Regions from separate parts of the Lysinibacillus sp. TE18511 genome, predicted to be linked through region 2. Evidence: predicted binding sites of a transcription regulator. Region 2 holds the regulator's gene; the other holds the start of a gene.
What was found. Region 2 encodes LexA, which represses DNA repair genes until DNA is damaged. Its sites were predicted from a motif close to CGAACATATGTTCG; they were not measured.

Region 1 (4,836 bases), on a different contig from region 2:
ATTTTTTCCTTAGTTTATCCTTTTGGACGAATAAACATAGCATCACCAAAGCTAAAGAAGCGATATTTTTCTTCTACAGCTTGTTTATACGCACTTAAAATTGTTTCTCTTGTCGCAAGTGTGCTAACAAGCATGACAAGGGTTGATTTTGGTAAATGGAAGTTTGTTATTAAACCATCTACAACCGAAAATTCGTATCCTGGATAAATGAAAATAGACGTCCAACCTTGCTCTGCTCGAACCTCGCCTCCATATTTAGAGCCGATTGTTTCCAATGTACGGTTAGAGGTTGTACCAACTGCTATCACCTTTCCACCATTACTCTTTACACGGTTAATAATAGATGCCGCTTCTTCCGTTACACTGTAAAATTCGGCATGCATTTCGTGATTTTCAATTGAATCTACACTTACAGGACGGAAAGTTCCTAGTCCTACATGTAAAGTGATAAATACAACTTCGACCCCTTTTGCTTTAACTTGCTCTAGTAATTCTTCTGTAAAATGAAGACCTGCAGTTGGTGCTGCTGCTGAGCCACGTTCTTTTGCATAAACGGTTTGGTAACGATCCTTGTCCTCTAATTTTTCACGAATATACGGAGGCAATGGCATCTCACCAAGTTGTTCTAAAATTTCATAAAAAATCCCATTATATTTAAACTCAAATGTACGCCCACCATGATCAAGCTCTCCTGTACAAGTAGCAGTCAATAAACCATCTCCGAATGTTACAACTGTACCGACCTTTACACGTTTAGCTGGCTTAACAAGTGTTTCCCATTCATCCGTACCAGCCATTTGCTTTAATAGTAGTACCTCTATATGAGCACCTGTTTCTTCTTTAACGCCCATTAATCGCGCTGGTAAGACCCTTGTATCATTTAACACAAGACAGTCTCCTGCTTGTAGCTCCTCTAAAATATAAGCGAAATGATGATGCTCAACATTTTGTGAGCCTGGTGTCACGACCATTAACCGACTAGCCGTACGATCAATAAGTGGTGTTTGTGCAATGAGCTCCTCTGGCAATTCAAAATCAAAATCTTCTACACGCATGAAAATACTTCCTTCTTCTAGGTTTGTTGGGGATATTCATATCCAAAATGTTCGTAGGCTAAATGTGATGCCACACGTCCACGTGGCGTCCGTTGAATAAAGCCTATTTGCATCAAATACGGCTCGTACACATCCTCTATTGTTACACGTTCCTCACCAATAGATGCTGCCAACGTATCTAAGCCTACAGGGCCACCACGGAAGCGCTCAATCATATTGGTCACAAGTTTATGATCAATATGGTCAAGCCCTCTAGGATCGACTTGTAATAGCTCAAGAGCTTGCTTAGCAAGTCCCTCAGTTATCATACCATCTCCAAGCACCTGTGCATAATCTCGCACCCGTTTAAGCAGGCGATTGGCAATACGGGGTGTCCCACGCGACCGTCTCGCCATTTCAAGTGCTGCTACTTGTTCAATATCAACATCAAATAAGTGTGCACTACGCTCTACAATCTCTGCAAGTGAAGTATTATCATAAAACTCCAATCTTAATAATACGCCAAAGCGATCCCTTAAAGGTGCTGATAATGCGCCAGCTCTTGTTGTTGCACCAACGAGTGTAAATGGCGGTAAATCAAGCCGTACAGAACGCGCTTCTGGGCCTTTACCAACAACTATATCTAAACAAAAATCCTCCATGGCTGGATAAAGCACCTCTTCTATTGCACGAGGCAGGCGATGTATTTCATCGATAAATAGCACATCTCCTGGCTCCAGTGAGCTTAAAATCGCCGCTAAATCTCCAGGACGTTCGATTGCAGGGCCACTAGTCATGCGCACATTAACATTCATTTCATTAGCAATGACCGCAGCTAATGTCGTTTTACCGAGTCCAGGTGGTCCATATAACAGCACATGATCTAAACTTTCCTGACGAAGCTTTGCCGCTTCAATGAAAATTTGTAAATTCTCTTTTACCTTATGCTGACCAATGTATTGCGCTAATCTTTGTGGACGTAAAGATAATTCAAACTGTTCATCATAGCCACCTGCCTCACTAGCCATCATACGTTCAGACATGTACTTCCCCCCTTTTCACTATTTTAACTTTAATAGCAATTGTAATGCTTGTTTCATAAATGCATCTGTTGTTTCAAGCTTGTCATTTTCCTCAAGCTGTGGACGTATTTTTTCAAGTTCTTTTTCAGAATAACCAAGTGCCATTAACGCAAGAATAGCTTCTTCAAGCTCATGTTTAAATGGATTCACACCAAATAACGGCAGCTCATCCTCTGAACTAGGTAGCTCGATAGTCTCCATTAATCCACCAAGTTTACCTTTTAAATCCAGAATCATTTGACGGGCCGTTTTCTTGCCAACACCCGGGAATTTTACTAAAAACGATTCATCCTCTCGTTCAATGGCACCTATCACCTGTTGCGGATTCCCAGTAGCTAAAATAGCTAACGCACCCTTTGGTCCAATTCCTGATACTAATATAAGCTTTCGAAACAGCTCTCGTTGGTCTAAATTTGGAAAGCCATATAACACTTGAGCATCCTCACGTACATGCAAATGTACAAAAATTTGCTGCTCAAGTGCAGATGTCCTGAACGCAAATGGATTAGGTGTATTGAGCTGCCAACCAATTCCTTGTTGCTCAAGCACAATATACTCAGGAGTAATACGCTTTATTTGTCCTTTTAAATAATCATACATTCTATAATCCCTCACAATCATCGTCTTCGATTATAGCATATAGCGAACGAATGCTCGACTATAAGAAAAAACACAAGTAATCGTTCACACACAAAAATGACCGCCAAAAGACGGTCATTTCTTCATCATTCTATCAATATCGTACCACAGTTTTGGCCAATATGTGAGGGCACGTTTTGTAAACGGCACTAAATAATCTAAAAACACTAGCTGTTGATCTAATGGTAAATCCACTGCAAAAAGCCATTCACGTAAAAGCTCATTTGGATATTTTAAACGATGTAGCTTTCTTTTGTCTAATCGGTTCAGCTCCGGTAACTCTGCAAATACTTTACTAAGGTCATAATCTACAGCTGGCAGTACACGATGTAACCATAAAATATATTCATCATCCGCTTCTCCAAGATGAGCTAAATCAAAATCAATTAATCGCAATTCCCCATCTGAGCACCATAAAAAATTATGATGTACGACATCTCCATGTAAAAGCGTTATTTCTTTTTCAGGTACATCCTCCAGTGCGATTAACTGTAACGACTTCTCACTATAGTGTAAAATTTGATCGATTTCTTCTTTCGTTAAAAAAGCACGAAATTCATTCCGCCTGCTCTTAAAACGCATATGACGCATTTGCCATTTTAAAAGCTGTGAATAGGTATGCAAGCCCGGCATCCGCTGCCAAGCAATTTTCTTATGTGTATCATGTAAGGTATTTAATAACTTAAGTGATTCCATCCGATCTTTTTTATGTGCAAAATTTGCACTATGACTTCCTTCTTGCCAAACTTGCACGATTAAGTACTCATCATCACTTTTCATTAAAGGTAAAATCAGTGAGGGTTCAAGTCGTCCAAGCTGTCGATGGATAACCCTCACCTTATCTGCTATTTCTAACTGCTTTGCACGTTTCACAAAATAATTATTAGATTGATATTTATACTTCCAAATATTAGGTTTTATTTCTTCAATGATATATGCTTTTTTACCATCGATAAGGCGTCATCCCGCCTGGGTACATGTGCGGTGACATCCATGGCCCTGTTGAAGAATACGGCGTTGGGCACTGTGATGGATATGGCATTGGACATGGCGGTGGGCACGGTGGTGGACATGGCGGTTGACAGTGACATGCGTCCATTTTCCAATTTGGCATCATGATTGGTTGTGCATTACAGCCACAGGACTGCTTCATTTCCATCTCCTGCATAGGCTCATATCCGGGCTTCATAGGGAAGAATGGAGATGTACTAGATTCTAAGAAATCCGGCATTCCAGCAACTTTACTGCATGGCTCACATGATGGTTGCTCCGGCATCGTATATGCTTCTACTTGTTGTTCCATCGGCATTGGCATTGGCATCGGCATTGGCATTGGCATTGGCATCGGCATTGGCATCGGCATATGACACCACATATGATGATGCATCGGCTGATGATGCATCGGCTGATGACAGCTTACACAATGAGGCACTACTGGCATTTGTGGCATTGGTTGTGGCATTTGTGGCATGATATAAATCGGTTGTGGCATTGGTTGTGGAGGTAGTTCCGGTTGTGCTACAGGCGGTGGTGGTTGAATTTGAACTGATGGCGGTATAACCATTTGAGTTTGTTCTACTTGTGGCATGACTACTTGTTGATGCCAATTAAGCTCTACAGGCTGTGGTACAAACGTCGGTTGCTGAGGCATTGGCATTGGATACGGAATTGGGATCATCTGTGGTTCTGGCATCGGTGGTGGTGGTACAACAATAGGTGGTGGCATCGGTCTTTGTATCTCTTTTTTGATACTTTCTTTAACAGGCCTTGTAGGTGACTCCTTATGCATAGGTCTTTCCTTGTGTCCTTCCCTATACGGTTCTTTGTTTATTTTTTCAGGCAAAATAATTTCCATGCCCGGTACTATATAATCTGGGTTGGCAAGATGGGCATTGAGTCGTTTTAAATCTTCAAATGAAATACCATACTCTTTTGCAATCTTCCACAACGTATCTCCCTTTTGAACAATATGAATACGCAATTTTTTCCTCCCTTCCTCTCTTCGTATCATATGTTCAATGTTTCATTTGGATACAAAAATTTCACGCATGTTGCAAAGGCTTCATGGTACACTAGTTTTA
Region 2 (4,836 bases):
AATTGGTCTGAATAAACGAATGTTTACTGCACTTTATAAAGATGGAGATAAACATCATGAATATATGTTAATTAACCCAAAAATCGTTAGTCACTCTTTAAACATGATTTATTTACCTGAGGGGGAAGGTTGTCTTTCGGTCAATAGAAAAGTTAATGGCTTTGTTCCAAGATATGAAAGAATTAAAGTTAAAGCATATGACATACACGGGCAAGAAGCCATTTATCATTTCAATGGATACGGTTCCATCTTAATGCAACACGAAATAGATCATTTAAATGGTATCATGTTTTATGACAGAATAAATAAAGAAAATCCATTTAAACTACCAGACAACGTTATTATTGAGAGTTTGTATTAATTAAGAAAAGACTAGTAGTGCAATTTTACCCGAAATAACGGTCAGTACGATTAACTGACCGTTATTGGGCCAACAAAACGTTGGTCCCCTAGCGTCGCCATAAGATGAAGCTTCCTATCAGCAGGATGACGAAACTCCTAATGATTGAAGTTTCATTTTATTTACCCGTCAGACTTTCTTGATGTTCCCTATATCTCCGATGTACAGTAGCTTTACTTACATCAAAACCTAGACCTTTTAGTGTCATGGCGATTTCATCAAAGGTGAAGCCTCGATTACGTAGCTTGATAATCTCTTCTACAGGCACATCCTTACGTTCTTGACCATTAGGATTTCCCCGATTAGATAAATTGTTTTCAGGACGATAGCCATTTTCAACGGCACGACGCATACCACGACGTATTTTAGCATTATGGATTCTGCGCTGGTACTCCTCTACGATCGCTAAAATCTCTAGTAGCATCGTATCCATTTCATTTAATTGTACAGGGCCTTCGTCTCGCATAGAAAAAACATCCGTTTCAGTTTTTTGTAATAAATGCAATACTGCCATTCTAGCATTTCCACGTCCTAAACGTGTTTCATCCTGTACAAATAATGCTTTAACTTCTTTTTCCTTAATAAAGTCGAGCATTTCAAGTAAGCCCTCACGTTCCACATCATAGCCACTATGCTTATCCATAAAAACGTGCTTCACTTCGTAGCCCTGCTCTTTAGCATAGCGCATCAACTCCTCCTGTTGACGCTCAAGCGAGGAACTTTGTGTCTCTTTTTCTGTACTTACACGGCAATAGACAACAGCCGATTGTTGTTTATTTATCATTGTTCATTTCTCGCAATTTCAATTGAATTTATGGGCATGGACTGGTCACCCACTACTGGAATCACTAGGGATTTACCTGCAATAATATCAACGTTCGATAATTCATTTTCTACTTTCACAAGCTTAATCCAATCATCCGTTTTCATTTTACCAGAGTATTGTTCAGCTAACGACCATAAACTATCACCATGTTCGATTTCAATTTCAGCGTAAGTAACATCGCCTGGATCTGTTATAAAAAGGTATGCTGCAAATAGTAGACATGCCCCTAATAAAGTAGTAATGTGTGGATTTTTCTTTAACCAGTTCATCATCATAACCCCTTTTAGAATGTTTGTTCGGAATGTATGTTCTTATAATAATGCGAACAAACGTTTTTGTCAAACACTTTTCGAACCTATGTTTGCTTAAGTGTTCGCATTCTGTTATACTACTAATAAGTAGAATGATTAGAAAAAAAGAGGTGAGCAATCATGAAAAAAGTTTCGAAAAGACAAGAAGCCATATTAGAGTTCATCAAAGAAGAAGTACGCACAAAGGGGTATCCACCATCTGTACGTGAGATTGGTGAAGCAGTTGGACTTGCTTCAAGCTCAACAGTTCATGGACATTTAGCTCGTTTAGAACAAAAGGGCTTCATTCGTCGAGACCCAACTAAACCACGCGCTATTGAAATCCTAGAGCCAGAGGATTCTATTCAAAAGCAACAAGTTGTACATGTCCCACTTGTTGGGAAGGTTACAGCAGGTTCTCCAATCACTGCTATTGAAAATATCGATGAATACTTCCCACTTCCAGATATTTATGGTACAAGCGAAGATGAGTTATTTATGCTAGAAATTATGGGTGAATCAATGATTGAAGCTGGCATCTTAGACGGTGATTTAGTCATAGTTAAACAAAGAGCAACAGCTAATAATGGTGATATTGTCGTAGCCATGACTGAAGAGGATGAAGCAACTGTAAAGCGTTTCTTCAAGGAAAAAAACCATTTTCGTTTACAGCCTGAAAACGCAACAATGGAGCCGATTATCGTAGACCAAGTTTCTATTTTGGGGCAAGTTGTTGGTCTCTATCGTCGTGTACATTAAAAGTATCTCAATATTAAAGTAGAAAAAGAGGATATTATGTTCGCATATACCTCTTTTTCTTAATTTAAGGCTAGAGAATTAAGCAAGATGAGAACGAGTACACGCGTTTAGTCCAGTCCTTTTTGAAAAAATCAAAATACGAAAACGTGTTGCTAGTATTAGCACTAAATGAAGATGTCGAAGGAGACTTTTCGGACATCTTTTTTCTTTTGAGCATAACTTTGCTTAAAAGAAAAAAAGAATCCACTTTAGAATGGATTCCTTGTAAGCATCGAAACGTCGAACTAGCAGTTTTAAGTTATCAAGTCTTATGCCTCTACTTTGAATTTCAAACTTGCCTTTACAAATGCAGTAAACAATTTCTTCGATCCTTCATCTCCTACAATGGCTAGCTCTTCAGGATGCCACTGTATGCCCAGACAAAATGGTAAATCTTCGTGTACTACCGCTTCAACGATACCATCACTTGATTTTGCTACTACTTTCATTTTTTCCGCAACTACATTTACAGCCTGATGATGAAATGAATTGACAGCAATTTGCGCTTCCTCAATAATCGTTTTTAATAGTGTATCAGGTGTAACATGAATATAATGTGTAGCAACGCCTCGAGCCGCTTGTTGTTTGTGCTTTAATAATTTACTACTGTGATATTCGCTATCAATATCCTGATAGACCGTACCTCCTAGCGCGACATTTAGTATTTGCATCCCTCGACAGATGCCAAAAATCGGCATTTGGCGAATAAAGGCCGCTTCAATTAAGGCAAGCTCCACTGAATCCCTTTCTGGATGAACTTTCCCTAATTTCGGTGTAGGTTCTGCACCAAAGAGGAATGGATGTACATCATAGCCACCCGATAATAATAATCCATCCGTTAACGATAAAATTTGTGCTACATCCTCTTCTACGCCAAGCGGAATTATCAATGGAATTCCACCAGCTTCAATGACACTTTTGCTGTAGGCGGCATTTAATCTAGAAGACAAATCATCTTCCACAAAGGCCGTTATACCGATAACTGGTTTCACTTTATCCCCTCCATGATCCACAAGATTTACGACTTACCAACATTCAAAATACCAATTCATCAACGCGTCTCCATAAAAATAGACAACGATAGCTGCTAGCGCAATAGATGGTCCAAATGGTATAGGCGTTTTTCTTCCCTGCCCGCGGACCTTTAACACCACTATTCCAACAATCATTCCAATCACAGCTGATACAAATAGTGTCAGAAGTGTATGTATTGTGCCGAGTACAAGACCGAGTAAAAAGAATAATTTAATATCGCCACCGCCCATACCACCTTTTGATAAAGCAGCAATACTATATAGTATGCAAAATCCTACTACAGCACCAACTATACTATCCCACCACGGAGACAATGGCGATATCAAGCGTCCAATAATTAGTAATGGTAAAAAGAATAGGAGTATTTTATCAGGAATAAGCATATACGCAAAATCCGATACAACAATAATTACTAATAATGAAATCAATACTAGTGCTACGAAAAATTCTGCACTAAAGCCTAATTTCCAATAAGCCAAGGCAAATAATATGCCTGTTATAAGTTCCATCAGTGGATAAATCCCAGAAATTTTTTGACCACAGCTACGGCATTTCCCACCTAAAAACACATAAGACAACACAGGTATCAAATCAAGCACAGTCAACTTTCTCTTACAATGAATACAATGCGAAGGTGGACGGAGAATTGACCCTTTTATTGGTATTCGTAAGCCCACTACATTAAAAAATGAGCCAAGTACGAAGCCAAAAAGTAAAACGATAATTGTATAAGCCATTTCCATCTTTATGTCCTCCTATACCAATAGACACCCATACATTTCAAGTATGCGCGCCATTTAAATTATTGTAATCCTTCAAAATAGAACGTCGTTACCTGTTTTTCCTGTTCTCCTAGTATGCTAAAGTTAATTATATCAGATTTCATCACACGCTTTACGTCATATTTTTAGAATTTTTAAAAAATATATTTCTAGCAATGTAAGATTTGAAGATTTAATCACAATCATAATGAAAATAGCCTATTAGAAAATACTTCTAACAGGCTTTTTCAAACGATCTCTATTATTTTTTCAACAATCGCCCCGACAGTAGCAACCCAATTCCACCAACCGTCATAAACAGTATTGCTCTAATTAGTAAATCGAGGGCCGACAAATCGAAGAATATAAGTTTTACAAAAGCAATAATTAAAATGATAAAACCAGTTAGGCGTAATGCTCGTAAATGACGACCTGAGCTAAGCCATAGCGCAACGCTTGCTGTAAGGAATAATGTAATTGTTGAGAACACAATGCTTAGCTTCCAATCAAGTATCCCGTTGTATGCAAGCTGGAATATTAGCCCCTTAACAGCTATCATCGTAAGCACAACGCCTGCACTTACAATTGGGTCCAAAAGTTTTTCTAGTTGCACTTGATAGATTTGATAAATGCGCCCCTTCTTTAGTAAATCGACAATAATTGCTACGATAACCGCAATATACACAATTCTTGTCACTATATTTAACCACGCGACACCTTGCATAT

Region 1: a site for LexA is predicted at 2,760-2,773, ahead of ruvA (Holliday junction branch migration protein RuvA). Genes of this name have one in related genera too.

Annotation. Positions count from the first base shown of each region.
Region 1 covers NZ_JBSSFD010000024.1:35,474-40,309, reverse strand. Annotated here, with positions in the region: gene queA (tRNA preQ1(34) S-adenosylmethionine ribosyltransferase-isomerase QueA) at 15-1,055, opposite strand; gene ruvB (Holliday junction branch migration DNA helicase RuvB) at 1,073-2,077, opposite strand; gene ruvA (Holliday junction branch migration protein RuvA) at 2,096-2,716, opposite strand; gene ACVWXS_RS16550 (phosphotransferase) at 2,831-3,628, opposite strand; gene ACVWXS_RS16545 (LysM peptidoglycan-binding domain-containing protein) at 3,699-4,736, opposite strand.
Region 2 covers NZ_JBSSFD010000001.1:235,291-240,126, reverse strand. Annotated here, with positions in the region: gene def (peptide deformylase) at 1-361, shown strand, start outside; gene ACVWXS_RS01170 (YneB family resolvase-like protein) at 519-1,184, opposite strand; gene yneA (cell division suppressor protein YneA) at 1,181-1,495, opposite strand; gene lexA (transcriptional repressor LexA) at 1,658-2,275, shown strand; gene ACVWXS_RS01155 (gamma-glutamyl-gamma-aminobutyrate hydrolase family protein) at 2,584-3,306, opposite strand; gene ACVWXS_RS01150 (A24 family peptidase) at 3,340-4,092, opposite strand; gene ACVWXS_RS01145 (DUF2339 domain-containing protein) at 4,373-4,836, opposite strand, start outside.